Regions from separate parts of the Micromonospora sp. NPDC005324 genome, predicted to be linked through region 3. Evidence: riboswitches for the same ligand, from Rfam matches in the RefSeq annotation. Region 3 holds a riboswitch; each other region holds the start of a gene.
What was found. Region 3 has a riboswitch for cobalamin ahead of ABZS40_RS25700 (ribonucleoside-diphosphate reductase subunit alpha). Riboswitches for the same ligand answer to the same signal wherever they lie in the genome.

Region 1 (9,645 bases), on a different contig from region 3:
GGTGTGACGGACCGGCGACCGGGTTTCCCGCAGCGGTGGTGGCGAGCCCTGGAACGGCACCCCCCACCGGTCCCCGGTCTGGCTGGGGACCGCTGGCGCAGCCCCCTGCGGGGTCCGTGGCTCACCGCCGTCTACGGCGCCGTGCTCCTTGTCGCGCTGCCGCTGGTGATCATCACCGGGCTGCTCGACTACGCCGCCTACGGCCCCCAGTTCGATCAGGCCCTACCCCGCGAGGTGGGCTGGTTACGGCTGCCTCCGTTCGAGTGGCCGACCCGCCCGTCCTGGCTGTTCCGGGTCACCCAGGGGCTGCACGTGACGCTCGGCATCATCCTGATCCCTGTGGTGCTGGGGAAGCTCTGGTCGGTGATCCCGAAGCTCTTCGTCTGGCCACCGGCCCGGTCCCTGGCCCAGGTGCTGGAGCGGCTGTCCCTGCTGCTGCTGGTCGGCGGCATCCTCTTCGAGATCGCGACCGGCCTGCTCAACATTCAGTACGCGTACCTGTTCGGCTTCGACTTCTACACCGCGCACTACTTCGGGGCCTGGGTCTTCATCGCCGCGTTCGTGGCACACGTGACGCTGAAGCTGCCCCGGATGGTCAGCGCACTCCGATCCCGGCCGGCCGTACGGGACCGCCATCGACCGGGGCAGCGCGACCCGGTGCGGGCCGAGCTGCGGACCTCACTGTCCGCGAACCGGCCCGAGCCACCCGATCCGGACGACCTGGTGGCCACCGCACCCGGCGCGCCGACGATGAGCCGACGCGGGGCGCTAGCCCTGGTCGGTGGTCTGTCCCTGCTGCTCGGCGCCCTCACGATCGGGCAGACCCTCGACGGGTTTTGGCGTCGGACCGCGCTGCTGCTGCCTCGCGGACGTCAGCCCGGCACCGGACCGAACGGCTTCCCGATCAATCGCACCGCCGCCGCGGCGAACATCCAACCGGACGAGACTGGGCAACGGTGGCGGCTGACCATGCGGGGCGGCGGCCGCCTCGTTACCCTCGACCGTCCCCGCCTGCTCGCCATGGGCCAGCACACCGCCAGCCTGCCGATCGCCTGCGTGGAGGGGTGGTCGACACGACAGACCTGGACAGGCGTACGACTGCGCGACCTCGCCGCCTTGGTCGGCGTCAACGATCCGGTGTCGGCGCAGGTGCGGTCACTGGAGAAGGCCGGGTTGTTCAACCAGGCGATCCTTCAGGCCAACCAGGTGTTCGACGCCGACTCTCTGCTCGCTCTGCGAGTCAACGGTGTCGACCTCTCCGCCGACCACGGCTTTCCGGCCCGGGTCATCGTCCCCGCCCTGCCCGGCGTGCACTGCACGAAGTGGGTCACCGAGATCACCTTCCGGACCGGCACCGATGGATAAGCCCACCCCCCGATTCCGAGCGGCCTACGGGTCGTCCCACCAGCACCTCGTCGTCATGATCGCCTGCTTCACCCTCACCGGTTGGGTCACACTTCGACTCAGCGAAGAGGCTTCTGCTGGCCGAATGCTGGTCTGGTTCGTCGGCGCGGCCGTCGCCCACGACCTCGTCCTCTTTCCGATCTACGCGTCGGCCGACCGGGCGCTGCGCGGCGCTCTCGGGCGCCCGGGCCATCGCGCTCGTGAAAATGGCGTGACGGCCGGTGCACACCACTCGATGCCGAGCCGAGCCGAGCAAGCGCCGATCGGGCCCTCTGCCCTGAATCACATCCGAGTGCCGGCACTCGCCAGCGGACTGCTGTTCCTGGTGTACCTCCCCGGCATCCTGCGCCAGGGCCGGGAAACCTATCTCGAGGCCACCGGCCAGAACCAGCAGCCGTACCTGGCCCGTTGGCTGGCACTCACCGCCACGCTGTTCCTGGTCAGCGCCGGCTGGTACCTGGTGCGCCAACTCCGCTCGCGACGGGTCGGCAAGTCGAGGCGTTGAACGGGTGATTCCCCGCCACTGCCCCCGAGGAGGCAACAGCATGACAAGGTACGCGGAAACACCCCGGGCCGACGTGGGGGTGATCGGCGGCAGTGGCCTCTACCAACTGGTCGACGGCGGCACGGCGGTCGAGGTATCCACCCCGTACGGCCGCCCCTCCGATCCGATCACCGTCGGTCACATCGATGGCCGCACAGTGGCGTTCCTGCCGCGGCACGGCGCCGACCACCGGTTCCCCCCGCACCGCATCAACTACCGGGCCAACCTCTGGGCCCTGCGCATGCTCGGGGTACGCCAGCTCCTCGCGCCCTGCGCCGTCGGATCGCTCACCACGGCACTGGCCCCCGGAGCGCTCGTCCTCCCCGACCAGATGGTCGACCGGACCAGCGGACGGGCTGCCACCTACTTCGAGGAGGGCGCGGTTCACACGTCGTTCGCCGACCCGTACTGCCCGACCGGACGCATAATCGTCGCCGCTGCCGCCCGCAACGTCGGATACGAACCCGTCATCGGCGCCACGATGGTGGTGGTCGAGGGCCCACGCTTCTCCACCAGAGCGGAGTCACAGTGGTACGCCCGCCAGGGCTGGCAATTGATCAACATGACCGGGCACCCGGAAGCGGTCCTCGCCCGTGAACTGGAGCTGTGCTACACCCCCATCGCGCTGGTCACCGACCTCGACGCCGGAGTCGACGCCGCCGGCGCGGTCAACCACGCCGAGGTTCTGCGCATCTTCGCCGCGAACGTCGAGCGACTACGCGAGGTGCTCCACCAGGCGGTTCCGGCGCTGTCCCACGAATCCGACTGCGCCTGCACCCGGGGGCACGAGGACGTCCCACTTCCGGTCACCCTGCCCTGACCGGCGATTGGTTGGTGGTTGCGGTCGCCTGCCCCTCCACCCGATGACGTCACGACGGTGAGGCCACGAGGACATCAGCGCACGTCCCGTCAGCGCAGTGGCAGGCAGGCCGGGTGGGCGCCTGCCTGCCACTGTCTATGTGCCTACCTGAGCTGAGGATCAATGCTGCTCGAGCGGCAATGCGAGGTCAACAACTGTGTAGTCGCCGAAGGCGCCCTGCTTCTCGGCGTTCCCGGTCAGCATGTCGATCTGGTAGAGCTTGCTGCGGTGGTCGACCTGCAGAACGGCGTAGCCCTTGTTGTAGACGGCCTTGTCGTCGCGAATGCTGCTGTAGACGTCGAAGCCGGCCCGAATGTCGGCGTCGACGCCGAGCTTGCCGGTAGCCGCCAGTTGCCCGGAGTTGGCCGGGGACTGCACCGCCACCTGGTCAAGGTTGGTGTCGATGTCGAACAGGGTGGTGGCGGTGTCGGGGTCAAGGTCATTGTTGGTGTACGCCGCGCCGGTCACTCCCTTGGCCACGTCGGTGGACGGCGGGTAGGTAAGGGTGCCGTCCTCGACCGTGACGTCGTCGTTGAGGTTGTGGCGCAGGTTCTGGCCCTGATCGCTGATGACACGCAGCCGGTCGGCGGCGGGGTTGAAGTCGACGCCGAAGTAGTCGCCCTTGAGTTTGACGCTGAGTTGGCTCACCTCGGTGGCTTTCGCGTCACGGGTGGAGATCAGGTAGATGCCGCCCTCGTCGCCGACTCCGTAGAGCCGGCCGTTCTGCACCCGGTAGTCGATGCCGACGAGCTTCTCGTCGTCCTCCAGCCGCACCCGGCCGATGGAGCAGGCATCCCAGGGCTTGTCGACGTCAAACTTGATCAGCTTCTGGTCGTCGGTCAACCCGACGGCCTTGAGACCCTCGCGCCCTCCTTTCCTGTCGTACTTTGACCGGTCATCGTTGTCGTGCTTCGAGGAGTAACGACCCTTGTCGTGGCCGGCGTCCGATTGGCACGACCTGTCGCGGTCGTACCGACCGTCGTTGCCCGACCCGCCGTCGGCGAACGCCGGGCTGGCGAACGCGCCGGTCCCGAGTGCTACCGACAGGCTGGCGAGCAACAGGTTCCTGTTGAGCGGATACTTCATGGTGAGCACCTCTCCGGCAGGGCTGAGGCCGAAAGCCTCAATCAGTCCCAAGAACATGAAAGCAGCTCGCATGGGCCTTGCGGGCGGCAATGAGCGATGTTGACGTCGGCCTGCTCCAGACGGCTCTGAACAGCAAAAACGTCCCAACGTCCGGCGCCGGGTCAACTCGGTTGCCAGACCGCCACCCAGACGCAGATGCCGCACGTTGAGCTCGATGCGCGTCCACGCCCATCACTGCCGTCAACTCCGGCTATCCGGATACTGACCGCCCGCCGACCACAAGGATGTGCGACCGCAATCGCCAGGCTCTGTTGGCCCCTCACCCAGCGACGACGGCGGGGTCGCAAGGCACAGCCGGCCTGAACCGGTACATTAGACCGCCTACGATGAATTCCTGTTCTGATCTCCAACGCCCGCCGCCGCAACGGCAGCGCCTCCTCCGCCTGCTTTAGAGCCACCAACGTACACAAGGGTTGTCCCCCCCTGCGTGGGGTACGCCCGTTGCGCCACGCGGGCGCCGTCGGATCAGCCGAGCGGGTCGGTGTGAGCTGTGCACACGCCGAGGGGCCGGTACCGGATGGATCATCGCGAGGCGGGCGGGCGCGCCGGGGATGACGCCGTGGTGGAACTGCGGGTGCACGGGGTGTCCGCCACCAGCCCGGACGACCTGCTGGATCGACCGCACGCGCGGCAGGTGGCGGGTGACCACAGGGGCGGCTTCTACCGACTTCGGCCGGGAAACCACGAGGGCGGCGAGGCGGACGGGGTGACGCTGGAGGCCTACCGCTGGAACAACCTGCCCGCTGGCAACGCGGCGCGAACGCTGGCGATGGTGATCCTGCTGCCCTTCATGCTGATCAACCTCGCCATCTGGATGCGTCCGGCCGGAACCCGATCGGACCCGGTGATCAAGGCCCTGTGTCGGTTGTTGGCACTCACCCTGACCGGGATGTACGTGCTGAGCATCGTGGGGACCACGCTGGATGTGATTGCGTGGAAGTGCATGTCCTCGCCGGAGTGCCTGGCCGGACGCAGTTGGCTCTCCTGGCTCGGGGAGCGTCCGGCCGGACTGCGCCTCGCGGTGCTCGCGCTGGTGCCGGCTGCGGCCATCAGCCTGGTGTGGGCGATCAGCGCTCGCCCGGCACTCCCGTTCCACGTCTTCCGTGCGGCCGACCAGCCCCTTGCGGCGAACCGGCTCACCGCCGTCGGCCGGTGGGACAACGAGCCGCTCATCGGCCGACTGCGCTCGATTCACGTCGCGGCGGCGTTCGCCACGCTGGACCTCAGCCTGCTCGGCGCCCGGGCCGCACAAGGATTGTCGATCGGCACCGTCACGCTGGCGGCAGCTGCCGGACTCGTGCTGATCACCTGCGCGGTTCTGCTCTGCACTCCACCCCTGACCGCGCCCACGGAACGGCGGCTCGACCGGTTGGTCAGCGCGCTGCGCCCGATCGCCCTCGGCCTGACCGTGCTGGTCTGGATTTACGTTCTGACCAGTTCGGCCTCCTGGCCGGAGCGGAACGGGCTGCCCGGCTACAACCTGACAGTCGTCGGGCTGTTCACCGGTCAGGCGGTGCTGCTGGCTGCCCTGGGGGTGGTGCTGTTCTGGCACCGGGATCGAGAGCCGGATGTCGCGCCCTCGCTCGGGTTCGGCGCCCTGGCGACCTCCGTGGCCGCGATCAGTCTGGCGCTCGCGTTCTCCGCTGAAATGGTCTATCGGGTGTCCGACGTCCTGAACAGGGGCGCGCCGACCGCGGGGACGCTGATTACCAGCCCTCCGCGGTCCTGCATCTGGGCGCTTCTCGGCTTTACGCTGGCGGTGCTGGTGACGCTGGCCGTCGCCAGCGTGGTAACGCTGGCGTCACGACCGGGCCGGGTCCGTGCCGCGTCGGCAATCGTTGCTCGTGACTTCCCAGATGCACCGAGCGATGCCACACCGCGACTGCGGCAGGTGCGCAGAAGCATCGCCCGTGCCCGGTTCACCGAGCGGCTGGTGCCGCTCGCGGTGCTCTACGCCTGCCTTGCCGGAGTCGGCGTAGCGGCGGTTGCGCTTGGCCTGCTGCCGACGCCTCCCGGCGAACTGGTCCAGCGCTACCTGCGGCTGCCGGCCAGTTCCGTCAACGTCGGCATCGGGGTCGGCAGCTACCTGATCGCCGCCATCATCGTCGGCCTCATCGTCGGTGGAATCTTCGCCTACCGCACCCCCGGATTTCGCCGGTACGTCGGCGTGCTGTGGGACCTGGGCACCTTCTGGCCCAGAGCCGCGCACCCGTTCGCGCCACCGTGCTACGCCGAACGGGCCGTGCCCGAACTGACCTGCCGGATCACTCACCTCGTCGACTCCGGCAACGTGGTGGTGCTCACCGGACACAGCCACGGCTCCGTCCTGCTCGCCGCGACCGTGCTCCAACTGCCGCCACGGGTCGCCGACCGGATCGCCCTGCTCACCCACGGCTCGCCCCTTCGACGGTTGTACGCCCGACTCTTTCCCGCCTACGTCAGCGACGAGGTGATTCACGAGATCGCCGACCGGGTCGACTGGCGGTGGGTGAACCTGTGGCGGGACACCGATCCCATCGGCGGCCGCGTTTTCCCGACGCCGCGACCCGACGAGGCGTCCGACGCCGTCGGTCGAACGGCGGCGGTGGACCGCCGGCTTCGCGACCCACACGGCGTCACAGCTCCGGCCGGTGACGACGTCTCGCCCCCGATCAAAGGACACAGCCCCTACGAATCCGACAAGGCGTTCGATGAGGCGGTGCGTAGCCTTGCCGACCAGCTTCGCTGAGCAAGCGGTCGCGAGCAGGCTCCTCCGCGTCGCGCACAGCAGGGGACGCACGGCCGCCGCCACAATGACGTTGTTGACGATGGTCGCGGTGACGGTGCGGACGACTGCGAAGCCGGTCACGTCCACGGCGACCGCCGCGACGACACCGGCCAGGTCCAGGCCGAGCACCGCTGGGAGTTGGACGGACCGCGCGCGGGTCAGTCGTCTTCGGCACCGTCGAGCAGCGCGCGCCGCAGCGCCAGTCGGTGCTTCCGGCGGATCTCCGCCTCCCGGTACCGTCGGCGGTCCCCGTCGGTCTCCGGTAGCAGCGGCGGCACCGTCCGAGGCTGGCCGTCGTCGTCGATGGCGACCATGACCAGGTGGGCGGTGGCCACGTCGGTGGGCGGCACCGCGCGGTCCCACCGGTCGGCGGTCACCTTGACGGCCACCTCCATCGAGCTGCGGCCGGCCCAGGTGATCCGGGCGTCGACGTGCACGACGTCGCCGACCCGCACCGCGCGGAGAAACGCCGTCTCGTCGATGGCGGCGGTCACTGCCGGCCCGTCGGAGTGCCGGGCAGCGACCACACCGGCGACGGAGTCGATGAGGTTGAGGATCCGGCCGCCGTGCACGGTACCCATCAGGTTGGTGTGGTGCTGGTCCATGATCTGCGAAAGGGTCAGGTGCGACGCCGACGGCGCTCGGCCGGCGATGGTGGTGGTGTCGTGCACAGCGGTAGTCCGTCCCTCGGGAAACCACACCGCCGGGTCGCGGACACACGCTGGCGAGGGCCTGGCCGTGCGCCACACGCACGGCCCGTCACCCGCTCAGCCCACCCGCGAGGCCGACGGCAGCGCACACGGTTGTGTGCGCGGCACTGGCAGGTCTTCGGACTCGCGGGCCCGACCGGCTGCGCGCCGATCGCCTACTGGCCGTCGCTTCCCAGGCCACTGGCCCAGTGCTGATGACGGCGGTCGTTCCCACTCACCGCTGCGGGGCAGCCCCGGATTTTCACCGGGTTCCCTCTTACGACGCCCAGCCGGTCACGACGGGGCGAACCAGCGCCGTCGGCGAGCATAGCTGGCCAGGGAATGTGTCCACCCGCGGCGTCCTGCCGCGGCGACGGATGGCCTGATCGTCAACTTTTGCCATTTGAGGAAGAAGATCGTCACCCCTTGAAAAAAGTCTCGCGAGGGTGAGGATATCCAGATGCGTCGTCTCCCCCAGACTTGCGGGCGGGTGGTCTCGGGCCTCCTCGCGTTCCTCCTCGCCTCGGCGGTCGCCCTCCTCGCGTCCGCCCAACCCGCCGCAGCTCACGGGACCCTCGCCATGTCGACACCGGCGAGCGGCGCCACAGTGCGCGAGCCATTGACGTCGGTGCAGCTGTACTTCACCGAGAAGGCAGCCTCCAACGCGTTCTTCACGATCACCGCCCCGGGCGGCACCCGTGTCGACAACGGCTGGTCGTACGGGGAGCAGAAGCCGGTACGGGAGTACTTCCTGGTCAACGGGCAGTTCGAGCCACGGGAGTACACGACGGGGTTCCCCGCTGTGGTGTCCGTCGCCCACCTGCCCGCCAAGGGCCAGTACTCGGTGAGCTACCTGTCGGTCGCCTCGGACGGCGACACCGTGCGGGGCACCCTGACCTTCCGCTACGACGGGCGGGTGACGGCAGCGCCGACAGGGTGGAGCCCGCCGTCGACCCAACCGGACCCGGCGCTGGTGGCCGCCACCGAGCAGCACAGCACGTCCGGGCAGGCCTCGGCGGTGCCGACCACCGCTGACGATCCGTCGACGCCGCCGGCTGCGGCGGCCCCGTCGACCGGGTCGACCGAGGAGAGCGGTCCCGGGGCACTGGCCTGGGCTGGCTGGGCGGCGGCGGTCGGGGTGGTGGCCGGGTTCGTCGTCTGGCGTCGCCGATCCGCCGGCACACCCACCGGCCGGGGCCGTACCTCGGGGGCGACCTCCGGCCGACGCGGCGGTGGCGCCCGTACCCCGAACAGGGCCGGCACCGGCAGGACCGTCGGAGGCAAGGCTGCCGGTGACAAGACTGTCGGGGGCAAGGCCGGCGCTGACAAGACCGTCGGGGGCAAGGTCGGCGCGGCGACCGGCGTCGTCGCGCGTACCGCGAGCGACGAGCGGCGGCCCGGCACCCTGCCGGCGGCGCGCAAGGGCAACACTGTCGTCACGGCCCGCACGGGCGTTGCGGTCGATCGGACGCCTACCGATCAGGTGACCAAGGCCCTCGCCAGCACGGACGGCGAGCTGACTGTCGACCCCGGACCACGGCCCGACACGGACCTCGCCGCCGCGACGCCTGGGTCCCGGTTGAGCAACACCCACCTGGCGCTGCTCGTCGGCGGGCTGGTGATCGCTCTGCTGGCCGGGTTCGGGTTGGCCCGTATCGGCACCGCCGACGAGAGTCCGGCGACCGGCAACGCACGACCGTCAGCCGGCGGACCGCCCGACTCGGGCCAGGTGGGCTCCGCGACCGACGGGCACCAACACCCGGCCGGTACGGGGCCGCACACGCATCGGGGTGACGACGCGACGGGCGCGACGCTGGCGACCGGGACGACGGTCAGCGCCGGCGGGTACACCCTGCAACCGCTGGAGCGGTCCCAACCCCCTGGTGTACGCGGCGACTACCGGTTCCGCATCGTCGGGACCGACCGGCAGCCGGCAACGACCTTCGCGGTCGTCCACGACAAGCCGTTGCACCTGATCGTGGTGGGCCGCGACCTGGCCGGCTACCAGCACCTGCACCCGACGATGGCGCCCGACGGCACCTGGAGCGTCCCCCTGACGCTGGCCCGACCCGGCGGCTACCGCGTCTTCGCCGACTTCTCCGTCACCGCGGCCGACGGCAAGCAGCAGCCTCTCGTGCTGGGCGTCGACCACATCGTGCCCGGCGCGCACAACCCGACCGCGCTGCCGCCAGCGCAGTCGCAGGCGACGGCTGGTCCGTACGCGGTGTCGATGACC
Region 2 (9,645 bases), on a different contig from region 3:
TGCCGTGGCCGCTGGCCGGTGCGGCGACCACCAGTCGGGGCAGCGCCCAGTGCGCGCTCACCACTCGATGCCCTTCTGGCCCTTCTGACCGGCGTCCATCGGGTGCTTGACCTTGGTCAGCTCGGCGACCAGGTCGGCGGCGGCGACCAGGCGCGGGTCGGCGTCCCGACCGGTGATCACGACGTGTTGGAAGCCGGGGCGGTCGGCCAGGGCGGCGACCACCTCGTCGACGTCCACCCAGCCCCACTTCATCGGGTAGGTGAACTCGTCCAGCACGTACAGCCCGTAGCGCTCGGCGGCCAGGTCACGCTGGATCTGCCGCCAGCCCTCCAGGGCGTCGGCGGCGTGGTCGGCGTCGCCGCCGCGCTGGATCCAGGACCAGCCCTCGCCCATCTTGTGCCACGCCACCGGCGCGCCCTGACCGGTGCGCTCGTGCACCTCGCCGAGCGCCCGGAAGGCGTTCTCCTCCCCCACCCGCCACTTGGCGCTCTTGACGAACTGGAACACCCCGACCGGCAGGCCAGCCGTCCAGGCCCGCAACGCCAGCCCGAAGGCCGCCGTCGACTTCCCCTTCATCTGTCCCGTGTGGACGATCAGCAGTGGCCGGTGCCGCCGCTGCCGGGTGGTCAACCCGTCAGCGGGCACCGAGCTCGGTTGTCCCTGCGGCATCAGCCGGTCTCCCGTCCCGCGATCTTGCGGTTTCTGTTGGTCATGTGTGCGTTTGATCCCTCATGCCGCAACAGGAAGAGCAAGATCGCGGGGATGGGCGTGGGTGAGGGCTTCCAGGGCGGTTCGGGGGGCCTTCAGCTGGGTGGCCAGGCGGGCGGCCAGGTTGAGGCGTACGGGGCCGGATTCGCAGTCGACGACCACGCAGGGGGCGCCTGTCGCGGCCAGGACCTTCGCCGCCACTGCCGCCCGATCGAGGGGACGAGTGCCCGCGGTGGCTCTCCCGTCGGTGACGACGAGGACCAGTGGGCGGCGCTTCGGGTCGCGCAGGCGCTCCACCCGCAACAGGTCTGCGGCGGCGAGCAACCCCTCGGCCAGCGGCGTACGCCCACCGGTGGGCAGCTCGGCCAGCCGGGTCGAGGCGGCCAGCACCGACGAGGTCGCCGGCAGCAGGATCCGGGCACCGGCACCCCGGAACGTGATCACCGCGACCTTGTCCCGCCGCTGGTACGCGTCGGTGAGCAGGGCGAGCACCGCGTCCTTCACCGTGGTCATCCGCTGCCGGGCGCCCATCGAGCCGCTCGCGTCCACCACGAACAGCACCAGATTGCCCTCGCGCCCCTCGCGAACCGCTTCGCGCAGGTCGTCGCGGCGCAGCCGCAGCGGACCGGTGAGCCGGCCCCGGGCCGCCTGGTGCGGCGCGGCGGCGCGGATCGTGGCCGGCAGGTGCAGCGTGCTCACCCGACCCGCCGGCACCCGGGCGCCGGTGGTGCGGCCCCGCCCGGTGCGGGCCCGCGACCGTCGGCCCGGCACCCCGTCACCCAGGCCGGGCGCGGTGAGCACCCGCGCCTTCAGCCCACCCCGGGGTACGGCCACCGGCTGGGACTCTCCACCACGGGTCGGGTCGTCGTCACCGGTCGCCGATTCCCGGCCACCGCGCGGGCGCGAGTTCTGGCCGTCGCCCGTCTGGTGGTGCGGCCAACCGTCGTCGGCGCCGCTGTCGCCCGGCTGGTGCTGCGGCCAACCGTCACCAGCGTCCGGGCCGTCGGTGCGCCCGTCCGGGCCAGCGTCGTTCCGCGCCGACGAGGGTCCGGCCGCCTCGGGTTCACCCTGGCCGTCGCCGTCGCCCAGCCTGCCAACGCCACTCGGGCCGCCCCCGTCCGGGCCGCCGCCACCGGCCGGACCGCCGCCCGACGGGCCGCCGCCGTCCGGGCCACGGTCGTTCGGGCCACGGTCGTTCGGGCCACTGTCGTCCGGGCCGGCGTCGTCCGGGTCGTCGGGGTGGGCGTCCTGGGCGCGCTGCAACGCCTCGTCGAGGCGCTTCTCGTCCAAGCCCGGGGTGTCGAACGGATCGCGGCGGCGGCGGTGCGGCAGGGCCAGCCGGGCGGCCACCCGGACGTCGTCGATGGTGACCCGGTCCCGACCGTGCCAGGCGGCGTGCGCGAGGGCGGTCCGGGCGGTGACGATGTCGGCGCGCATCCCGTCCACGTCGAACGCCGCGCACACCTCGGCGATCTGCCGCAACGCGGCGTCCGGCAGTCGTACCCCGGGAAGTCGGCGGCGGGCGGCGGCCACCTGGCCGGCGATCTCCGCGTCGGCGTCGGCCCAACGGGCGGCGAAGCCCACCGGGTCCGCGTCGGCGGCCAACCGGCGGCGGACCACCTCGACCCGGACCTCCGGGTCCCGGCTGGCGCCCACCTCCACGGTGAGCCCGAACCGGTCGAGCAGCTGCGGGCGCAGCTCCCCCTCCTCCGGGTTCATCGTGCCGACCAGCAGGAACCGGGCCGCGTGGCTGACCGACACGCCCTCCCGCTCGACGTGGCTGCGACCCATCGCCGCCGCGTCGAGCAGCAGGTCGACGAGGTGGTCGTGCAGCAGATTGACCTCGTCGACGTAGAGCACACCCCGGTGCGCGGCGGCGAGCAGGCCCGGCTCGAAGGCGCGCACCCCCTCGCCGATCGCCTTCTCCAGGTCCAGTGCGCCGACCACCCGGTCCTCGGCGGCGCCCACCGGCAGCTCGACGAGGCGGGCCGGACGGGTCTCGGCGGCGGCGTCGGCCGGGTGGGGGCCGTCCGGGCAGGCCGGGTCGGGCTCGGCCGGGTCACAGCCGAAACGGCAGCCGGCCACCCGGCGCACCGGAGGCAGCAGCGCGGCGAGAGCCCGCACGGCGGTGGACTTGGCGGTCCCCTTCTCACCCCGGACCAGCACCCCGCCGATCGCCGGGGAGACCGCGTTGAGCAGCAGGGCCAACCGCATGTCGGCCATGCCGAGCACCGCACTGAAAGGGTAGGTCACGGTCACTGGGCCTTCTTTCGCTCGCGACTGCGGGGCTCGCAAAACCGGCTCACTCCTCGCGCTCACACCCCGTCCTCCAGATCGCCCTCACTGGCCAGGTACGTGTCCCGCAGCCGGTCGAGGGTGGCCGGCTCCGGCTTGGCCCACAGACCCCGGTCGGCGGCCTCCAACAGCCGCTCGGTGATGCCGCGCAACGCCCACGGGTTGGACTTCTCCAGGAACTCCCGGGTGGTCTCGTCGAAGAGGTACGCGGCGGCCAGGTGCTCGTACATCCAGTCGTCGACCACACCGGCGGTGGCGTCGTAGCCGAACAGGTAGTCCACTGTGGCCGCCAGCTCGAACGCGCCCTTGTAGCCGTGCCGGCGCATCGCGGCGATCCACTTCGGGTTGACCACCCGGGCCCGGAACACCCGCCGGGTCTCCTCACCCAGGGTGCGGGTGCGCACGTCGTGCGGCATCGCCGAGTCACCCACGTACGCGTGCGGTGACGTGCCGGTGAGGTGACGGACCATCGCCACCATCCCGCCGTGGTACTGGAAGTAGTCGTCGGAGTCGACGATGTCGTGCTCACGGGTGTCCTGGTTCTTCACCGCCACAGCGATCCGGGCGAACGAGCGCTCCATGTCGGCGCGCGCCTCCCGCCCGTCCAGGCCACGGCCGTACGCGTAGCCGCCCCACACCGCGTACACCTCGGCCAGGTCGGCGTCGCTGCGCCAGGTCCGGGCGTCGATGAGGGGCAGCAGGCCCGCGCCGTACGCGCCGGGCTTGGAGCCGAAGATCCGGGCGGTGGCCCGCCGCTCGTCGCCGTGCTCGGCGAGGTCGGCGGTGACGTGCGCCCGCAGGTAGTTCTCCTCGTCCGGCTCGTCCAGCGCGGCGACCCGCCGCACGGCGTCGTCGAGCAGCGCCACGACGTGGGGGAACGCGTCACGGAAGAAGCCGGAGATGCGCACTGTGACGTCGACGCGCGGGCGGCCCAGCTCGGCTGTCGGCACCACCTCGATGCCGGTGACCCGCCGGGACCGGTCGTCCCAGACCGGCCGGCACCCCAGCAGCGCGAGCACCTCGGCGATGTCGTCGCCCTGGGTCCGCATCGCGCTGGTGCCCCACACGGTCAGCCCCACCGAGCGGGGGTAGGCCCCGGTGTCGGCGAGGTGCCGGGCCAGCAGGGAGTCGGCGAGGGCAATCCCGACGTCCCAGGCGTTGCGGCTGGGGATGGCCTTCGGGTCGACGGAGTAGAAGTTGCGGCCGGTGGGCAGCACGTTGACCAGGCCCCGGGTGGGCGAGCCGGACGGGCCGGGCGGCACGAACCGACCGTCGAGCGCCCCGAGGGTGTTGGTCAGCTCGTCGGTGGTCCGGTCCAGTCGGGGCACCAGCTCGGTGGCGGCGAAGTGCAGCACCGCGGCGACGTCCGGGATCGGCTGACCGGTCACCTCGGTCACCACGGCGTCGACCGTGTCCACGGCCCAGTCCAGGGTTTCCATGCCGACGACCAGCCGCCGCGCGAGGGCCTCGATGAGGTCGATCGCGTCGGCGGCGGTGCCGGCGGGCCCGTCCACCACGTCGGTCAACGCCGTGGGCAGCGCCAGTCGTTGACCCGGCGACGCGAGCAGCTCCTGCTCGTCGAGGGAGTACGCGGCGGCGAGGGCCTGTCGCAGGCCGGGCAGGGCGCGGGCGCCGCCCCAGATCTGCGGGGCGCGCAGCACCGCGAGGACGAGGTTGACCCGTGGTTCGCCGGTGGGCGCGTCGGCGAGGATGTGCAGCCCGTCGCGGATCTGCACGTCCTTGACCTCGCACAGGTACCCGTCGAGGTGCAGCACGAAGTCGTCGAAGTCGTCCGCGTCGGGCATCGCCTCGGCGTGCAGGTCGTGGTGCAGCTCGGCGGCGCGCACGAGGTCCCAGATCTGGGCCCGCACGGTGGGCACCTTGGCCGGGTCGAGTGCCTGCACCGTCGCGTACTCGTCGAGCAGTTGCTCCAGTTTGGCCAGGTCGCCGTAGGTCTCGGCGCGGGCCATCGGCGGGACCAGGTGGTCGACGACCACGGCGTGCGCCCGCCGCTTGGCCTGGGTGCCCTCGCCGGGGTCGTTGACGATGAACGGGTACACCAGCGGCAGGTCGCCGAGGACCGCGTCGGGCGCGCAGTCGGCGGCCAGGCCGAGGCCCTTGCCGGGCAGCCACTCCAGGGTGCCGTGCTTGCCCAGGTGCACCACGGCGTCCGCGCCGAAGCCACCGTCCGCGACGGGCGCTGTCAACCAGCGGTACGCGGCCAGGTAGTGGTGGCTGGGCGGCAGATCCGGGTCGTGGTAGATGGCGATCGGGTTCTCCCCGAAGCCGCGGGGCGGCTGGATCAGCAGCACCACGTTGCCGAAGCGCAGCCCGGCGAGCACGATGTCGCCGCCCTCGGTGTACAGCTCGCCCGGCGGCTCACCCCAGTGCTCCCGCATCCGCTCGCGCAGCTCGGCCGGGACCTGATCGAACCAGCGCCGGTACGTCGGCCCCGGTATCCGGGCCTCGGCGGCGGCCAACTGCTCCGGGGTGAGCCACTCCACGTCGTGGCCTCCGGCGGCGATCAGCGCGTGGATCAGCGCGTCGCCGTCGTCGGGCGGTGGCGCGTCACCCAGGTCGTAGCCGGCCTCGGCCAGCGCGGCGAACAGCCGGACCGCCGAGGCCGGGGTGTCCAACCCGACGGCGTTACCGACCCGGGAGTGCTTGGTGGGGTACGAGCTGAGCACCACGGCGACCCGCTTGTCGGCGTGCGGCGCGTACCGCAGCCGGGCGTGGCGCACGGCGATCCCGGCGACCCGGGCGGCCCGCTCGGGGTCGGCGGCGTAGACCGAGAGCCCGTCGGCGTCGATCTGCTTGAACGAGAACGGCACTGTGACGATCCGGCCGTCGAACTCGGGGATGGCCACCTGCATGGCGGCGTCCAGCGGGGACAGCCCGGCGGCGCTGTCGGCCCACTGCGCGCGGGTGCTGGTGAGGCAGAGCGCCTGGATGACCGGCACGTCCAGGGCGGCCAGGGCACCGACGTCCCAGGCGTCCTCGTCGCCACCACCGGAGGCGTCCGCGGCGACCGCGCCGCCGGCCGCGAGCACAGTGACCAGCAGCGCGTCACAGCGGGCGAAGAGCCCGAGTGGGCCGGCGCCCGCTGTCAGCCCGCGCAGCGAGCCGCAGAAGATCGGCAGCGGGTTGCCGCCGGCTCTGTGGACCGCGTCCGCGAGGACGTCGACGAAGTCGGTGTTGCCGGCGAGGGCGTGCGCCCGGTAGAAGACGATTCCCACTGTGGGCCGGTCCGGGTCGGCGGGGTGTTCGCCGTGCACGCCGTACGCCGGGGTGGGCGCGGGCGGGGCGAACCCCTCGCCGGTGAGCAGCACCGTGTCGGAGAGGAACCGGGCCAACTGCCCCAGGTTGTCCGGGCCGCCCTCCACCAGGTATGCCAGCGCCTGGGTGACGACCCCGGACGGCACTGTGGAGATCGCCATCAGCTCCGCGTCGGGCAGCGCCTCGCCGCCGAGCACGACAGTCGGTACACCGGTGGCGAGCACCGCGTCGAGGCCGTCCGGCCACGCCTGCCGACCGCCGAGCAGGCGTACGACGACGAGGGCGACCCCGTCGAGCAGGGCGGGCACCTCCTCGGCGGTGACCCGGGCGGGGTTGGCCAACCGGTAGTCGGCGCCGCTGGCGCGGGCGGCCAGCAGGTCGGTGTCGGCGGTGGACAGCAGCAGGATGCGCACGGAAGGCTCCGGAAAGTGACGCCCTGGGCCCTCACGGGGGCGACCGGGGCGATGCGGGTGGGTACGGCGTCAGCCGGTACGACGGCCCTGATGGACGGCGCAGCGACGCGTGGCGTCGGGGCCGGTCAGCGACGGGCGGTCGGCTCAGCGGTGCCGGTGGCCGGTGCCCTGGAGCGCAATACGACGATGATCGTCGATGAAAGAGACGCCGTGCGTCATCGGGTCCTCCTCGGGTGTCCACGCCCTGGGGTACATCCCGACGGCCGAAGTATCCTGGCTTCCGGATCGACGCTCTCCCCCGGCCTTCCAACCGCAGACACACGGCCGTGACTCACGAGGGGGGATCGCTCCCCGGTGACAGTGGCGGGACCGCGTCGGATTCGCACCGACTTCCTTCACTGCCGTCAGGCCGCGAATGCTGCCACACCGCCGCGCCGCCGGTCAACGCGGACCCCACCGCCACGCGGCCACGCTCACCACATTGACCTGCGAAGATATCGCTGCACGGGGATTGCCGCGCCCGATCAGCGGGCGTGGCGTTCCGGGTGGGCCCGGCTCCAGGTCCGCATCCGTTCCGGGTAGCCGGTGCGCGCCGCCTCGTAGAGCGGCACCGCGTGCTTGCGGGCGATGGCCCCGGCCGCGCGGGGCGTTCCGGTACGCCGCCGGATCCACTCGCCGTCGTGGGCGATCGCCATCACTGTGGTGTCCGTCGCGGTCGTCTCCGGCTCCAGGTAGAACTCCACCCCGCGCCGGGTGGCCACGAACGCCTCCAGCGCCGCGAGGTCGTCGCGGGTCGCCTCCCGGTCCAGCTTCGTCGGGGTCGCCTCGGCACCCCGTGACCGCCGATTGAACCAGCTCATGCCCCGCCCCTCTCGTCGACGCCCCTCCAGTGCAGCACCGATTCCTGGCAATACGCTGCACGCCGGATGGGAGAGAGCTGACCCGTGTCGGGAAATCCCTGTGGAACCCACTAGGGGTGGGCGGTGTCATGAGTGTGATCCGAACGGAGGCTCCCCTGGACGACGAGGCACTCGTCACCCGTGCTCGGGAAGGTGACCTGGAGGCGTACAACCTCCTGGTCGCCCGGCACACCGCGTCCGCGTACCGGACCGCGGTGCTGCTCGGCGCCGGCTCGGACTCCGAGGACGTCATCCAGGAGGCGTTTGTGAAGGCGTACCGGAAGCTGTCCCGTTACCGGGGTGACGCGTCCTTCCGGTCGTGGCTGCTCGCGATCGTCGCGAACGAGACCCGCAACCTGCACCGCTCCCGGGGTCGGCGCGACGGTCTCGTCCTGCGGGCCGCGGCAGCGGACCCGACGTCCGAGATCGCCGAGGACGACGCGGTCGGCGCGGTCCTCGCCGGGGAGCGCCGGGCGTCGCTGGTGCAGGCGCTGCGGCAACTGCCGGTACGGGACCGCGAGGTGATCGTCTGCCGGTTCTTCCTCGATCTCACCGAGGAGGAGACGGTGTCGGCTCTGGGCTGGCCCCGGGGCACTGTGAAGTCGCGCACGTCAAGGGCGCTGGCGAAGCTTCGTGGCCTGCTCGACGGTGCGGAGGTCCGGCATGGGTGACCTCGAACGGGAACTGCGCGACCTGGCCGCCTGGCTGGACACCCCCGATCCGCCCGACGTGACCGCCGGCGTCAGCGTACGACTCAGGGCGCCCGCGCCCCGGCGGCGCCGGTGGCGGTCGCTCGCCGCGGTGGCCCTCGTCGCAGTGCTGGTGGCGGTGTTGCCGCCGACGCGGGCCGCGATCGCCGACGTCGTCACGGGGCTGCTGCGCTTCGCCGGGGTCAGCATCGCCACCTCATCCGCCCCGACGCCGCCCGGCGGAACCGCGGCACCGTTGCCCGGGCAGCGTGCCGTCGCTCTGGACGAGGCCCAACGGGCGGTGCGGTTTCCGATCCGCCTGCCGGCGATGCTGGGCCCGCCGGAGCAGGTGCTGGTCGCCGACCCGGACGCCACGGGCCGGTACCGGGTGGCGACGCTGCTCTACGACGGCGGCGCGCTGCGCGTCGACGCGTTCGACGGTCACCTCGACCTGGCCTTCCACAAGGAGGTCACCCCGCCGGGCGCGGACTGGGTCCAGGTCAACGGCGACTTCGCCGTCTGGGTCGACGGCCCACACGTGTTGTCCTACGTGGACCGGGCGGGCGGGATCCGCAGGGAGACCGCCCGACTGGCCGCCTCGACCCTGATCTGGCAGGACAACGACGTGAGCTACCGGCTGGAGGGCAGCCTCACCAAGACCGAGGCGATCGAGATCGCGCGTTCACTGGGCTAGTACGCGGTCGGGTCCGGGCGGGTAGCGAATGTGTCGGACGCACGCGTCGACAGCCGGGCGGAGCGCCCGGTCTACGAGTCGTCTCGGCCCTGCCAGGTCGTCACACACGCCTCGTTGCCCTCGATGTCGGCGAGGACCCAGAAGGCGGGAGCATGGGACGCGGAGACAAGTCGGCCACCGGCCGTCAGCGCGGCGTCGATCCGCCGTGGCGCCTCGTCGTGCGGGACACAGATGTCGAAGTGGATGCGATTGCGGTCAGGGCGTGGCTGATCCATCTGCTGAAACCACATCGCCGGCCCCTGTCCGACCGGGTCGACGATCGGGTCCGTGGGACCGTCGGCTCCCGCCTCGTCCATGTAGCCCAGCACGGCCTTCCAGAACGGCCGGACCGCTGCGATGTCGAGCGCGTCGACAGCGATCTCCACGAGCTGGACCGACCGCGGCGCTCCCGTACCAATCTCAGGCTCCGTCAGTAGCCCGACGTCCCGCACTGCGGTGGAAATCCGATGCGCAAGGTCGATGTCGCAAGCGGTGAGCGCCGCCTGATCCGCCGACTGCAGGGTCAGGACGACCCGGTCTGGCCGGATGTCAGCGCGTAGGTGCCCATCGGCGTCGCCACCGCACACCGCCACCACGCGCGCCGCCACCTCGGTCGCCTGGACCAGTGAGCC
Region 3 (9,645 bases):
GCTGGACCCGCTGTCCGATGACGAGCGGTCGGCGATCTGGCGCCAGACCGCCGGCCGGGTGTACCGGCTGACCCCTTCCTGAGCGCAGTGGCTTCCGAACTGGGGACATAGCATGTTATCGATAACATGCTAACGACGGCGGGCGATGTCACTCTGGTCAGACGTACGCCTTCGGTGGTGCAGGTAACGATGGCAGAACATGCCGGCAAGACCTTGGCAACATACGTGAATGCGTGGCAAGGTAACGCCTGATCGTGGGAAACATCCGATCTATCTCCGACGGTTGTGCAGGCATCAGCCGCACTGCCGTTCGAGCGGGGTCGGTCGCTCACAGGCGTTCGGCTCGTCGGCGGGTCCCCGTCGGACGCCGGCGCCGCGCTTGGGGAGGTCAGGTCCGACGATGAGTAGCGCCGAGGCAACCGCCGGCACGCAGCGCGGCGAACTCAGCGACCGGTTCCGGGAACGGATCTCCCACGCCGTCTCCGAGTTCACCGCCGCGACCGCGCTGGTCGTCCTGTTCATCGCCCTGACCTTCGCGAGTCCGTACTTCCTGACAGCTGACAACCTCTTCAACATCGGGGCCCAGACGGCGGTGATCGCCATCATCGCCACGGCCCAGACGATGGTCATCATCACGAAGGGCATCGACCTGTCCGTGGGGTCGGTCGCCGCGCTCGCCGGCGTGTTGGGCGCGATGGTCGTGCGCGACCTCGGCTTCTCGCTCTGGGCGGCGACGGCGGTCGCGATCGGCGTCGGCGCGCTGGCCGGGCTGTTGAACGGGCTGCTGGTGACCGTGGCCCGGATTCCGCCGTTCATCGCGACCTTGGGGACGATGTCAGTGGGCCGCGGCCTCGTCTTCATCATCACCGGAGCGGTCGGCGTCTACGGCCTGCCCCGATCCTTTCAACTGCTCGGCAACGGGCAGATCCTCGGCATTCCGTTCGCCGTGGTGATCACCGTCCTGGTCGCCGTCGGGGTCGCCTTCCTGCTCTCCCAGACCCGCTTCGGTCAGTACACCTACGCGATGGGCTCCAACCTGGAGGCTGCCCGCCGCTCCGGCATCCGGGTCGGGCGGCACCTGACCGGTGTGTACGTGCTGGCCGGCGTGCTGGTCGGGCTGGGCGGCATGATCGCCGCGTCCCGGGTCAACTCCGGCCAACCCAACTACGGGATCTCGCTGGAGCTTGACGTCATCGCCGCCGCGGTCATCGGCGGAGCCAGCCTGTTCGGCGGGCAGGGCCGGATCGTCGGGACCATCATCGGCGCGTTCCTCATCGCCCTGGTCCGCAACGGCGCCGTCCTGCTCGACATCAGCATCCACTACCAACAGGTGATCGTCGGCGTGATCATCTGGGCCGCCGTCTACTTCGACCAGTACCGCCGCCGGCGGCTGGAATCACGGGGTTGACATGCCATTTCGAGAGTCCGAACGAGGAAGGACACACACCATGGCACACACCACCACCAGCCGGCGGACGCGAGGACGACTCCTGCGCGCGCAGGCGATCCTGGCCGCGGCCGCGGCGACCGCTCTGCTCGGCGCCTGCGGCGGGGTCGAGGTCCGGGACGGCGGCGACGGCGCGACCACTGACGCGAGCGGCCCGTTGAAGCTCGCCGTCGTACCCAAGGCCGTCGGGGCCGACTACTGGAACACGGTCAAGGCGGGCGCGGAGTGCGCCGCGCAACGGGCGGGGGACGTCACCGTCCAGTGGGACGGGGTGACCACCGAGACCGACGTCGAGGGCCAGGTCAACCTGATCCAGAACTTCGTCACCAAGAAGGTCGACGGCATCGTCTACGCGGCGACGGACTCCAGCGCGCTCGCGCCGGCCACCGACAAGGCGCTCGGCGCGAACATCCCGGTCGCCATGATCGACTCTGGCACCAGCCCGCAGCCGTCGACGGTGCCCCTCTTCGCCACCGACAACCGTGCGTCGGCGGTCGAGGCCGCGAAGCTGCTGGCCACCGAACTCGGCCCCGGCAACCACGAGGTGGCGCTCGTCGAGTTCCAGCCCGGTTCGCAGACCAACACCGAGCGGGTCGACGGCTTCAAGGCCGGCCTCGCCCAGTACCCCAACCTGAAGCTGGTCGGCCAGCAGCCGAGCCGCAGTGACGTCAATGAGGCCCGACGGGTCACCGAGAACATCCTCACCGCCAACCCCAAGCTCGCCGGCGTCTTCGCGGCCAACGAGCCGAGCGTGCTCGGCGCCGCGCAGGCCATCCAGGCGGCCGGCAAGTCCGGCAAGGTGGTCATCATCGGCTGGGACGCGGCCCCCGACGAGATCGCCGGAGTGCGCAACGGCCAGATCTCCGCGCTGGTCGTGCAGAACCCGTTCAAGATGGGCTACTTCGGCGTCGACAAGATGGTCAAGCACCTCCGGGACAAGGCGCCGCTGGCATCGGCCGACACCGGCGTCACGTTCGTCACCAAGGAGAACATCGACTCGGCGGAGATCAAGGCGGTGCTCGAGCCCAGCTGCGCCAACCCGCCGGTGCAGTGATGGGTGGCATTCCAACGGCCACCGCCGACAGCGACCAGCAACCCACCGACGCGGAACCGCCGGTCCTCGAAGCCCGCGGCATCGTCAAGCGGTTCGGGCACGTCGAGGCGTTGCGGGGCGCCGACTTCACCGTCCGCCGGGGTGAGGTCGTCGCGCTCATCGGTGACAACGGCGCCGGCAAGAGCACCCTGATCAAGACCTTGTCCGGTGTGCATCCGCCGGACGAGGGCGAGATCCGGGTCGGCGGCCGTCCGGTCCAGTTCTCCACTCCGGTCGATGCCCGACGTGCGGGGGTGGAGACCGTCTACCAGGATCTCGCCGTCGCCGACGACCTCAGCGTGGCCGCCAACCTGTATCTGGGCCGGGAGATCCTCCGCCCCGGACCGCTCGGTCGGCTCGGGCTGTTGGACAAGCGCGCCATGCGCCAGGGCGCCGCCGCCGCCCTCGACGAACTCGGCGTACGGATCCCCCGAGTCACCACCCCGATCGCGATGCTCTCCGGTGGGCAGCGGCAGTGCGTGGCGGTGGCCCGCGCCATCATCTGGGCGACCAACGTGGTCATCCTCGACGAGCCCACCGCGGCCCTGGGTGTGGTCCAGACCGGGCGGGTGCTCGACGTCGTCCGGCGGGCCCGTGACGCCGGCATGTCGGTGGTGCTGGTGAGCCACAACATGCCGCAGGTGCTGGAGATCGCCGACCGGGTCGAGGTGTTGCGCCTCGGTCGGCGCGCGGCCCAGCTCCGCGCCGACGAGGTCACCACCGACGATCTGGTCGCCGCGATGACCGGCAGCACCAGCGTGGATCGGGACGAGCGGTGACTGCTGTCGTCCAGCGGGGCGCGCGCGATCCCGCCTGTTCGAAGAGTACGTGGTGTCGACGAAGGTCGGCCGGCTGCTCGTGCCGTCACCGGAGGGGTTCGACGTTCCCGCCGACCATCGCCGGGTCTGGGACTTCAGCCGCGACGGCGTACGCCGTTCGCTGGAGGCGAGCCTCCGGCGCACCGGCCTGGACCGGATCGACGTGGTGTACCTGCACGATCCGGACGAGCACTGGGAGCAGGCCGCGCACGAGGCGATCCCGGCGTTGGTGGAGCTGCGGGAACAGGGCGTCATCGGTGCCGTCGGGGCGGGGATGAACCAGTCCGCCATGCTGGCTCGCTTCGTGGCGGAGACCGACGTGGACGTGGTGATGTGCGCCGGCCGGTACATCCTGCTGGAGCAGGGCGCGTTGACCGACCTGCTGCCCGTCGCGCAGGCCCGCCACGTCGGTGTGGTGGTCGCCGGGGTCTACAACTCCGGGCTGCTGGCCCGGGACGTACCGCCGACCGACGCCGTCTACGACTACCGACAGGCGCCGGCAGAGGTGATCGACCAGGCCCGCCGGATAGCGCGGGTCTGTCAGATGTACGGCGTCACGCTGCCCCAGGCGGCGTTGGCGTTCGTCAGTCGTCACCCGGCCGTGGTCTCGACGGTCGTCGGCATGCGGGACGAGGCCCAGGTGACCGAGACCCTGCGCCGATCCGACGTCGACGCCCCGGATCAGCTCTGGGCGGCGTTGTACGACGAGGGGCTGCTCGACGTGCAGTCGTGAGGGTCGGCGGTCACGACCGGGCCGTCTCGATGCTCGCGTCGGCGTCGTCGGGTAGCCCCTGCAACGACTCCTCCACACCGATCAGGTGGTTGGCCATCCGGGTGCGCGCCCGCTCCGGGTCGCGCGCCACCAGGGCCTTCAGGATCGCCACGTGTTCGTCGTGGGTGCGCAGGTCCGCGCCCTCCTCGTGCAGACTCCGCCAGAGCCTGCCACGGATGGTGCGCCCGGCGAAGGCTTCGATCAGGCCGACGAGCACCGGGTTCTCGGCGTGCACCGCGATGATCCGGTGGAAGGCGATGTCGATCTCCATGATCCGCTCGTGGTCCGGCGGTGACTGGCCGATCAACCGGGCCGCCTCGTCGAGCAGGTCACCCGCCTGGGCCAGCGCCTCGTCGGTGATTCTGGTCGCCGCCAGGCAGGCGGCCTCGCACTCCAGCAGACGGCGAACGGTGTGGATGTGCCGGGGGTCGCCCTGGCCCTGGAAGTCCACCACGAAACCCATCGGGGCCAGCAGTTGTAGCGCGTCGAGGTTGGTGACGTAGGTGCCGTCGCCCTGACGGATGTTGACGATGCCGAGGATCGACAGCGCCGACATCCCCTCCCGCAGGGACCCCCGCGAGACACCGAGCTGCTCGGCCAGGTCCTTCTCGATGGGCAACCGGTCCCCAGGCCGGAACTGCCCTTCGAGGATCATCCGCTTGATGCCGTTGACCACTTCGTCAGTGCGAGACATGACCCCCCTAACGGCCGGCGGGGGTGGCCTTCCCACCCGCGATCACGTACGCCGCCTCCGGAGATGACACGGTAGTCGGGTCTGTCGCGCCCCAGTAGTGGCCGTCGGGAAACCGGTAGAGCGCCACCGACTCCTGACGCATCCGGGTGGAGTAGCCGGGTTGGCTGGGCAGGACGTAGCCGCTGCCCGAGCCGGTGTCCCGGATGATGCACGGGTCGGTGAAGTGCTCGTGCAGGTGGTCGACGAACTCGGTGACCCGGTTGGTGAGATCCCCTGAGACGGCGACGTAGTCGAGCACCGACACGTGTTGGACCATCTCGCACAGCCCGACACCGCCGGCGTGTGGGCACACCGGGACGTCGAACTTGGCGGCGAGCAGCAGCACGGCGACGATCTCGTTGATGCTGGCCAACCGGCCCGTGTCCAGCTGGCAGAAGTCGATGGCCTCGGCCTGGAACAGCTGCTTGAACATCACCCGGTTGTGGCAGTGTTCGCCGGTGGCGACGCCGATCGGCGCGACGGCGCGGCGGACGGCCGCGTGGCCCAGGATGTCGTCGGGGCTGGTCGGCTCCTCGATCCACAGTGGCGTGAACTGGGCGAGGGCGGTGACCCACTCGATGGCCTGACCGACGTCCCACACCTGGTTGGCGTCGATCATCAGGTTGCGATCCGGCCCGAGGATCTCCCGCGCGATCGCGCATCGGCGGATGTCGTCGTCGAGGTTGGCGCCCACCTTGAGCTTGACGTAGCCGTAGCCGGTGTCCACCGCCTCCTGACACAGCCGGCGCAGCTTGTCGTCGCCGTAGCCGAGCCAACCCGCCGAGGTGGTGTAGGCGGGGTAGCCGGTCCGGTCGAGCTCGGCGAGGCGGGCGGCCTTCGTGCCCTCCTTGGCCCGCAGGATGGCCAGTGCCTCGTCCCGGGTCAGCGCGTCGGACAGGTAGCGCAGGTCAGCGATGTCGACGAGTTGCTCGGGGGACATGTCGACGAGCAGCCGCCACAGCGGCTTGTCGGCGAGCCGGGCGACCAGGTCCCACGACGCGTTCAACACGGCGGCGAGGGACAGGTGGACGACACCCTTCTCCGGACCGAGCCAGCGCAGTTGCGAGTCGGAGGTGAGGAGGCGGTAGACCGCGCCCATGTCCGCTGCCATCGTGGCCACGTCCAGGCCCACCAGGCGTTGTGCCTGGTGGACCGCCGCCGCCGCGACGATGTCGTTGCCGCGACCGATGGTGAAGGTCAGGCCGTGCCCCGCGAGTGGCGCGCCCACGCCGTCGACGCCGTCGGTGTGCAGGATGACGTAGGCCGCCGAGTAGTCGCCGTCCTTGTTCATGGCGTCTGACCCGTCAGCGGTCAGGGAGGTGGGGAAGCGGACGTCCTCGACGGTGACGGCGGTGATCTGCGGCATGCGCTCCTCGCCCGGCTAGGCTAAAGATCAGATGATCACTGGGAGTATACGGAGGGCTGTCTCAACAGGTCAACGATGTCGATCACCGCAGGCGTCCAGACATAGGATGTTTCTCGTCGCACGGGAGCCCTGTCTCCGTTGCCCGCGTCGGACGGCCTGGCGTGCTCGGCCGGGTTGGTGACGGTGGTCACCGAGTCGGCACCGACACGCCCGACACCGACATGTGGGGTGTGACAACGGCTGCGTCCCTATATATGGTGTCGAGCGCAGCTGGTTCGGCCGCTCATCCGGGGCGGTCGAGGCAACAGGGAACCCGGTGGAAATCCGGGACTGTCCCGCAGCGGTGAGTGGGAACGACCGCCGTCATCAGCACTGGGCCGCCAATCGGCCTGGGAAGCGACGGCCAGTAGGAGACCGGCGAGCCCGGTCGTGCCCGCGAGTCCGAAGACCTGCCAGCGCGCCGCGTACCCGCACCCGGGTGGGCGGCGGTCCGAGGCCGCGTGGGACGGCTGACGCCACCTGACCCACGCCGGGCTGGCGTGGCGTCCGTCGGTGTCTGTCTCCTCGCGTCCGGGCCACCAGGTCTCGAACTCCGAGGAGCGAGTGGTGACAGTCACCGAGGTAGTCCCTGCCAGCGGCGACGCGACAGCGCGGCGGACGCCGATGCAGGTTCGCAAGCGCGACGGCGGCACCGAGCCCGTGGACGTGAACAGGATCGTCCGGGCGGTCGAGCGGTGGGCCGACGACCTGGCCGACGTCGACCCGATGCGAGTTGCCACCCGCACCATCAGCGGCCTCTACGACGGCGCGACCACTGCCGAACTGGACCGGCTGTCCATCCAGACCGCCGCCGAGATGATCGGTGAGGAGCCGCAGTATTCGCGCCTCGCCGCGCGGCTGCTGGCCGGCTACGTCGACAAGGAGGTGCGTCGACAGGGCATCACCTCGTTCAGCGCGGCGATCCGGGTCGGCCACGCCGAGGGACTGATCGGTGACGACACCGCCGCGTTCGTCGCCGCACACGCCGCGACGCTCGACCACGCCATCGACCCGAACGGCGACCGCCGGTTCGAGTACTTCGGCCTGCGCACCGTGTACGACCGCTACCTGCTGCGCCACCCCACCAGCCGACTGGTGATGGAGACCCCGCAGCACTGGCTGCTGCGGGTGGCCTGCGGCCTGTCCCGGACGGCCGACGAGGCGGTCGACTTCTACCGGCTGATGTCCAGCCTGGCCTACCTGCCCAGCTCACCGACCTTGTTCAACTCCGGCACCCGGCACACCCAGATGTCCTCCTGCTACCTGGTCGACTCTCCGCTCGACGAGCTGGACTCGATCTACCAGCGGTACGCCCAGGTCGCCAACCTCTCCAAGTTCGCCGGTGGCATCGGCATCGCGTACTCCCGGGTCCGCTCCCGCGGCGCGCTGATCCGGGGCACGAACGGGCAGTCCAACGGGATCGTGCCGTGGCTGCGCACGCTGGACGCGAGCGTCGCCGCGGTGAACCAGGGTGGCCGACGCAAGGGCGCGGCCTGCGTCTACCTGGAGCCGTGGCACCCGGACATCGAGGAGTTCCTGCAACTGCGGGACAACACCGGCGAGGACGCCCGGCGCACCCACAACCTCAACCTGGCCAACTGGATCCCGGACGAGTTCATGCGCCGGGTCGAGGCCGACGAGCTGTGGTCGCTGTTCGACCCGCACGAGGTGCCCGAGCTGCCCGACCTGTGGGGGGAGCGGTTCGACGCCGCGTACCGGGAGGCCGAGGCGCAGGGGCGCTACGTGCGGCAGGTCCCGGCGCGGGAGCTGTACGGGAAGATGATGCGGACCCTCGCCCAGACCGGCAACGGCTGGATGACCTTCAAGGACGCCGCCAACCGCCTCTGCAACCAGACCGCCGAGCCGGGCAACGTGGTGCACCTGTCCAACCTCTGCACCGAGATCGTCGAGGTGTCCAGCGACGCCGAGACCGCCGTGTGCAACCTCGGCTCGGTGAACCTCGCCGCCCACCTCACCGCCGGCGGCATCGACTGGGAGCGGTTGCGCGCCACGGTGCGGACCGCGGTGACCTTCCTCGACCGGGTCATCGACATCAACTACTACCCGACCGCGCAGGCGGCGGCGAGCAACCCCCGCTGGCGGCCGGTGGGGCTCGGGCTGATGGGCCTCCAGGACGTCTTCTTCGCGCTGCGGCTGCCGTTCGACTCGCCGGCCGCCCGCGAGCTGTCCACCCGGATCAGCGAGGAGTTGTACCTGACCGCGCTGGAGACCTCCGCCGACCTGGCGCGCGACTTCGGCGCGCACCCGGCGTACCCGCAGACCCGGGCCGCGCGGGGCCAGCTCCAGCCCGACCTGTGGGGTGTCGAGGGTACGCAGACCGCGCGGTGGGACGCGCTGCGCGAGCGGGTCGAGGCGTACGGGCTGCGCAACTCGCTGCTGGTGGCGGTCGCGCCGACCGCGACCATCGCCTCGATCGCCGGGTGCTACGAGTGCATCGAGCCGCAGGTGTCCAACCTGTTCAAGCGGGAGACCCTGTCGGGGGAGTTCCTCCAGGTCAACACCGCTCTGGTACGCGAGTTGAAGGCCCGTGGTCTGTGGACAGAGCGGATCCGTTCGGCGATCAAGCGGGCGGAGGGGTCGGTGCAGGACATCGCCGAGCTGCCGGCCGGCGTACGGGAGCTGTTCCGCACCGCGTGGGAGCTGCCGCAGCGGGCGTTGATCGACCTGGCCGCGGCCCGCGCCCCGTTCATCGACCAGTCCCAGTCGCTGAACCTGTTCCTGGCCGCGCCGACCATCGGCAAGCTCTCCTCGATGTACCTGTACGCCTGGAAGGCCGGGCTGAAGACCACCTACTACCTGCGCTCGCGCCCCGCGACGCGGATCCAGCAGGCCACCGTCAGCGCTGTCGCACCCGTCGTCGTCGACGCGGAGGCGCTGGCCTGCTCGCTGGAGAACCCCGAGTCGTGCGAGGCCTGCCAGTGACTCCCGCCGAAGCCATCACCGACGCCGGCACCACCGACACGAGGACCACGCACATGCTGCTCGACCCCGGGATGGACCTGACTCTGCGCCCGATGCGCTACCCGCACTTCTTCGACAGGTTCCGCGACGCGATCCGCAACACGTGGACGGTCGAGGAGGTCGACCTGCACGCCGACCTCGCCGACCTGGACAAGCTGTCGCCGGCCGAACGGCACCTGGTCAGCCGACTGGTGGCGTTCTTCGCCACCGGTGACACGATCGTCGCCAACAACCTGGTGCTCAACCTCTACCAGCACGTGAACAGCCCGGAGGGCCGCCTCTACCTGTCCCGCCAGCTGTTCGAGGAGGCCGTGCACGTCCAGTTCTACCTCAACCTGCTCGACACGTACGTGCCCGACGAGACGGAGCGCTTCGAGGCCTTCGCGGCCATCGAG

Region 1: another riboswitch for cobalamin. It lies ahead of ABZS40_RS21870 (acyl-CoA thioesterase); the one in region 3 lies ahead of ABZS40_RS25700 (ribonucleoside-diphosphate reductase subunit alpha).
Region 2: another riboswitch for cobalamin. It lies ahead of cobN (cobaltochelatase subunit CobN); the one in region 3 lies ahead of ABZS40_RS25700 (ribonucleoside-diphosphate reductase subunit alpha).

What each region holds. Positions count from the first base shown of each region.
Region 1 covers NZ_JBEXGE010000021.1:47,148-56,792, forward strand. The annotation lists gene ABZS40_RS21845 (molybdopterin-dependent oxidoreductase) at 1-1,365, shown strand, start outside; gene ABZS40_RS21850 (hypothetical protein) at 1,358-1,909, shown strand; gene ABZS40_RS21855 (S-methyl-5'-thioadenosine phosphorylase) at 1,950-2,768, shown strand; gene ABZS40_RS21860 (DUF4394 domain-containing protein) at 2,928-4,097, opposite strand; gene ABZS40_RS21865 (hypothetical protein) at 4,471-6,681, shown strand; gene ABZS40_RS21870 (acyl-CoA thioesterase) at 6,879-7,391, opposite strand; cobalamin riboswitch at 7,522-7,738, opposite strand; gene ABZS40_RS21875 (copper resistance protein CopC) at 7,870-9,645, shown strand, end outside.
Region 2 covers NZ_JBEXGE010000006.1:178,375-188,019, forward strand. The annotation lists gene ABZS40_RS08890 (cobyrinate a,c-diamide synthase) at 1-64, opposite strand, end outside; gene cobO (cob(I)yrinic acid a,c-diamide adenosyltransferase) at 58-669, opposite strand; gene ABZS40_RS08900 (VWA domain-containing protein) at 730-2,931, opposite strand; gene cobN (cobaltochelatase subunit CobN) at 3,024-6,692, opposite strand; cobalamin riboswitch at 6,959-7,088, opposite strand; gene ABZS40_RS08910 (hypothetical protein) at 7,217-7,552, opposite strand; gene ABZS40_RS08915 (RNA polymerase sigma factor) at 7,681-8,262, shown strand; gene ABZS40_RS08920 (hypothetical protein) at 8,255-8,974, shown strand; gene ABZS40_RS08925 (VOC family protein) at 9,046-9,645, opposite strand, start outside.
Region 3 covers NZ_JBEXGE010000028.1:82,291-91,935, reverse strand. The annotation lists gene ABZS40_RS25735 (amidohydrolase family protein) at 1-82, shown strand, start outside; gene ABZS40_RS25730 (ABC transporter permease) at 401-1,408, shown strand; gene ABZS40_RS25725 (ABC transporter substrate-binding protein) at 1,449-2,501, shown strand; gene ABZS40_RS25720 (ATP-binding cassette domain-containing protein) at 2,501-3,319, shown strand; gene ABZS40_RS25715 (aldo/keto reductase) at 3,372-4,091, shown strand; gene ABZS40_RS25710 (FadR/GntR family transcriptional regulator) at 4,102-4,824, opposite strand; gene ABZS40_RS25705 (enolase C-terminal domain-like protein) at 4,832-6,229, opposite strand; cobalamin riboswitch at 6,484-6,701, shown strand; gene ABZS40_RS25700 (ribonucleoside-diphosphate reductase subunit alpha) at 6,893-9,211, shown strand; gene ABZS40_RS25695 (ribonucleotide-diphosphate reductase subunit beta) at 9,265-9,645, shown strand, end outside.